One region of the Acidovorax sp. ACV01 genome, then DNA from elsewhere that is predicted to be linked to it. Evidence: riboswitches for the same ligand, from Rfam matches in the RefSeq annotation. Region 1 holds a riboswitch; the other holds the start of a gene.

Region 1 (2,388 bases):
GCTGGGCGTGGCGGGGCGCAGGCCGGTCCAGAACTGGGCCTGGCTGGCGTCGCCCGCACCAGGAAAAAGCTGCTCCACGCGGCGCACGATGGCGTCGCAGCGCACCTGGTTCAGGTGGCGGTCGTAGCCGTTCAATTCAGCGGTGCCGGCAATGCGCAAACGATCACCCTGCTGGCTGGTGTAGCGCGAGAACACGAGCTTGAACTCGTCGTCCGTGAGGCTCACCTGGTGCGCCTTGGACGCGTCCTTGACCGGCATGGTCACCGAATAGCCCTTGGCTGGGTAGATCGGCAGGTGGATGCCCAGCGGCTGCGCCAGCAGCGGGCTGAACGAGCCCATGGCCAGCACGAAGGCGTCGCCCTGCACGCGCTCGAAGCGGCCCTCGGCGTTGGTCACTTCCACATGGTCGATGTTGCCGCCTGCCTCGCGCAGCGCCGTGATGTGGTGGCCCAGACGGAACTGCACACCCGCCGCCTCGCACAGTTTGGCCAGCTCGCGCGTGAACTGGTTGGCATCGCCCGATTCGTCCTCGGCCGTGAAGGTGGCGCCTGCCAGCTGCGGGCGGATGTGGGCCAGCGCTGGCTCGATGCGCGCGGCCTCGTCGGCGCTGATGACCTGGCGCTCGCAGCCCAGGGCGCGCATCTGCTCGGCCGGGGCCAGGGCGCCATCGAACTCTTTCGCGTTGGTGTAGAAGTGCAGGATGCCTTGCGTGCGCTGGTCGTACTGGATGCCGGTGGCTGCACGCAACTGCTGCAGCACGCTGCGGCTGTAGGTGCCCAGGCTCACGATCTGCTCGATGTTGTGGCGCGTGCGCGCCGGCGTGCAATTGCGCAGAAAGGCCAGGCCCCAGAGCCACTGCCGCATGTCGGCGCGGAGGCGAAACAGCAAGGGGGCGTCTTCTTTGCCCAGCCACTGCAGCACCTTGAGCGGCGCGCTGGGGTTGGCCCAGGGTTCGGCGTGGCTGACCGAGATCTGCCCACCGTTGGCAAAGCTGGTTTCGGCGCCGGGGGCTCCCTGGCGGTCAATGACGGTCACTTCGTGGCCGAGCTGTTGCAGGAAATAAGCCGAAGTCACGCCGAGCAAACCGGCACCCAAAACAATCACGCGCATTTTTGAAGCCTTTTAAGGGTTCAGCGCTTGATGGACGTGCGTTGGTAGCTATTTTTTATATAGCAAGCAGTTGGCGCGCGTCCGCCAAGCTGCCGCTCCCCCTGTCCTTGGTACCTGAGAGATTCACCACACAGCCCACATGGCGCGCGGTTTGCTCCTTCGGTGCGCCACGGTGTGCCCGTGGCGGCTCTCCAGACGGCTTTGATGAATGGTGCAGTACGGGACCTGAGCGTGTATGGGAGTTTGCGCCTTCGGTGCAGCGGCGGGCGTGTGGCCTGCCGTGCTCTCCTGCGGGGCCCATTCTAGGAGGGCACGGGCGGCGGCAAAGTGTTTTTGCCGGCTAATGGGTGGCAATCGTTGCTGATGGTAGGAGGTGGCAGGTCGCCATAATCCAGCGACTTGACCCAGCCCAGGACGCTTTCCCTATGCCCGACACCGCTTTCGATCCCTTTGCCAGCGCGGCCGTCATCACCATGGCCCGCCAGGGGCGCACCCCCCGGCCGCTCGATTTGCCCGCAGCGCTGCGCCCGCGCGATGCGACCCAGGCCTATGCCGTGCAAGACATCGTGGTGCGCGAGCGGGGGGAGATTGCAGGCTGGAAGGTGGGCGCCGCGTCGCCCCAGGCACTGCCCACGCGGGCAGCGCTCACCCGTGATTCGGTGGTTGTGGCGCAAACCGTGCAGGCGGTGCATTTGTCTTCTGCAGGGTTCGCCGTGATGGGGGTCGAGGCCGAGCTGGTGTACGAGCTGGGTGCCGATTTGCCCGCCCGCTCCACGCCCTACAGTGCGGCCGAGGTGCTGGCTGCCGTGACCTCGGTGCGCGCCGCCATCGAGGTGTGCGATACGCGGTTTGCGGCCTGGGGGCTGCAGGGCGAATGGAGCCGCCTGGCCGACCAGGCCTGCCATGGCGCACTGGTCGTGGGTACGGGGGTGGCCGATGTGGCGGCGGTGCAGCCCCTGGCGCAAGCGGTGAGTTTGTCAGTGAACGGGATGGTGGCCGTGCAGCACGCCACCTGGGGCAACGCGGCGGGCGATCCGCTCCGGCTGCTGGTGTGGTTGGCCAACGAAGGCGCGCGCAGCCTGGGTGGGCTGCGCGCGGGGCAGTGGGTGACCACCGGTTCCTGCACAGGCACCGTGTTGGTGGCGCCGGGTGCGGTGGTGGTGGCTGAGTTTCCAGGCCTCGGACGCACCGAGGTTCATCTGGTGTGACAGGCGGGGAGCGCTGGGCTCCCCCAAGCGCCATCAGTTGCGACGCGGGTTGTCGGGCTGGCTGTCGCGG
Region 2 (2,388 bases), on a different contig from region 1:
GGCCAGTTTGTGGGGCATAAGCGGGGAGGCCTGGGCTACACCAACGTGGTGTCGCTCACTTTTTTCTCGGGCATCTCAGGCTCTGCGCTGGCCGATGCTGCCGGGCCAGGCTCCATGCTGATCCGCATGATGGACAAGGCAGGCTACGACCGCTCGTATGCAGCGGCCCTCACGGCGGCCACGGCCATCGTGGGGCCGATCATCCCGCCGTCGATCATCATGATCATCTATGCGCTGCAGGACGATTCGGTATCGGTGGGTGCGCTGTTCGTGGCGGGCCTGCTGCCGGGTCTGCTCATCGCGGTGGCAATGTGCGTGGTGAACTTCCATGTATCGAAGAAGCGCAACTACAAGGGCGACGGCAGGATGCCCCCGCTGGCCGATATCCTGCAGACCACCTGGAAGGCGCTGCCGGCCATCCTGCTGCCGGTGGTGATCCTGGGCGGCATGCGCGCAGGCTGGTTCACGCCCACCGAGGCGTCGGTGGTGGCGGTGTTCTATGCGCTGTTGTGTGGCAAGTTCGTGTACCGCACGCTGCAGTGGAAGGCGCTGCCCGACATCCTGGCGCGTTCGGCGCTGCTCTCGGCCTCGGTGCTGATCATCATCGGCCTGTCCGCATCTTTCGCCTGGGTGCTGACGATTGAAGGCGTTCCCCAGCAGATGGCCGAATGGCTGATCTCCATGCAGCTGTCGCCCTGGATGTTTCTCATCATCGTGAACATCTTCCTGCTGCTGTTCGGCATCTTTATCGAGCCGCTGCCTGGCGTGATGGTGCTCGCGCCCATCCTCGCACCGGTGGCCTTCAAGCTGGGCATCGACCCGGTGCACTTCGCAATGGTCGTGATCTACAACCTCACGCTGGGCATGATCACCCCGCCGGTGGGCGGCTTGCTGTTCGTCACTTGCAACGTGTCGCGCGTGCCCATGACACAACTGGTGCGCGAGCTGGCGCCGTTTCTGTGGGCCCATGGCGTGGTACTGGTGCTGCTGACCTTCGTGCCCCAGCTGTCCACCTGGCTGCCACACGTGCTCGGTTTCATCAAATAGAGGGTGCCGACGGTACCTGCGGATATACTTGCGCCCGTCAGGAGAGAGCCCTTTGCAACGTTTGCCAAAAGGGCCGCCGAAGGCGCAGGCAGCAGCCGAACGCTCAGGCAAAAGGACTGGCAACCGCCCGCAGTGATGCGGGCGTTCCCTTGCTGGAGAGAGATGGTCCACCGCATCGCGTGATGAGGCCATCCACCGAAGGAGCAAACCGCATGGCCAGCCAGGGCGCTGCGGTGAATCTCTCAGGTAAAGCGGACAGCAGGGCAAATCCCGTGGCCACCTTTGTGGTCGCGGCCCCTATTTGCCCGGAGTCCGCCATGTCATCCCCTGCCACATCCTCGCCCCTGCTCACCACGCCCCTGAACGCCCTGCACATCGAGCTGGGCGCCCGCATGGTGCCGTTTGCCGGCTATTCCATGCCCGTGCAATACCCTGCGGGCCTGATGGCTGAGCACCAGCACACGCGCAGCGCGGCAGGATTGTTCGATGTCTCGCACATGGGCCAGCTCAAGCTCGTCGGCCCTGACGCCGCAGCGGCGTTTGAAACCCTGATGCCAGTGGATGTGATCGACCTGCCCGTGGGCAAGCAGCGCTACGGGCTGCTGCTGACCGACGAAGGCACCATCATTGATGACCTGATGTTCTTCAACAAGGGCAACGACGAGATCTTCGTCATCGTGAACGGCGCCTGCAAGGTGGGCGACATCGCCCACATCCAGGCACGCATTGGCCAACGCTGCAACGTGGTTCCGATGCCCGACCATGCCCTGCTCGCGCTGCAGGGTCCGCAGGCCGTCACGGCCCTGGCGCGCATGGCGCCCGGCGTGGAAAAGCTGGTGTTCATGACGGGCGGCGATTTCGCCATTGCGGGCTGCACGTGTTTCGTGACCCGCAGCGGCTACACGGGCGAAGACGGCTTCGAGATCTCGGTGCCCGCCGCACAGGCCGACACCCTGGCCCGCGCCCTCCTTGCACAGCCTGAAATCAAACCCATCGGCCTGGGTGCGCGCAACTCGCTGCGGCTCGAAGCGGGCCTGTGCCTGTACGGCAACGATATCGACACCACCACCACGCCGCCCGAAGCGGCACTCAACTGGGCCATCCAGAAGGTGCGCCGCACGGGAGGCACACGCGCAGGCGGATTCCCCGGTGCCGACAAGGTGCTCGCGCAGATCGACAACCCCGCCAACCTGCAGCGCAAACGTGTGGGCCTGGTGGCGCTGGAGCGTGTACCTGTGCGCGAACACACCGAATTGCAAAGCACCGATGGCCGGAAGATCGGCGAAGTGACCAGCGGCCTGCTGGGCCCTACGGTGAACGAGCCCGTGGCCATGGGCTATG

What was found. Region 1 has a riboswitch for glycine ahead of IB243_RS21595 (D-amino acid dehydrogenase). Riboswitches for the same ligand answer to the same signal wherever they lie in the genome.
Region 2: another riboswitch for glycine. It lies ahead of gcvT (glycine cleavage system aminomethyltransferase GcvT); the one in region 1 lies ahead of IB243_RS21595 (D-amino acid dehydrogenase).

What each region holds. Positions count from the first base shown of each region.
Region 1 is NZ_JACUZT010000008.1:155,347-157,734, reverse strand. Features, by position in the region: gene IB243_RS21595 (D-amino acid dehydrogenase) at 1-1,110, opposite strand, end outside; glycine riboswitch at 1,202-1,315, opposite strand; gene IB243_RS21590 (2-keto-4-pentenoate hydratase) at 1,536-2,318, shown strand; gene IB243_RS21585 (YXWGXW repeat-containing protein) at 2,352-2,388, opposite strand, start outside.
Region 2 is NZ_JACUZT010000001.1:452,596-454,983, reverse strand. Features, by position in the region: gene IB243_RS02135 (TRAP transporter large permease) at 1-1,047, shown strand, start outside; glycine riboswitch at 1,076-1,176, shown strand; glycine riboswitch at 1,190-1,316, shown strand; gene gcvT (glycine cleavage system aminomethyltransferase GcvT) at 1,365-2,388, shown strand, end outside.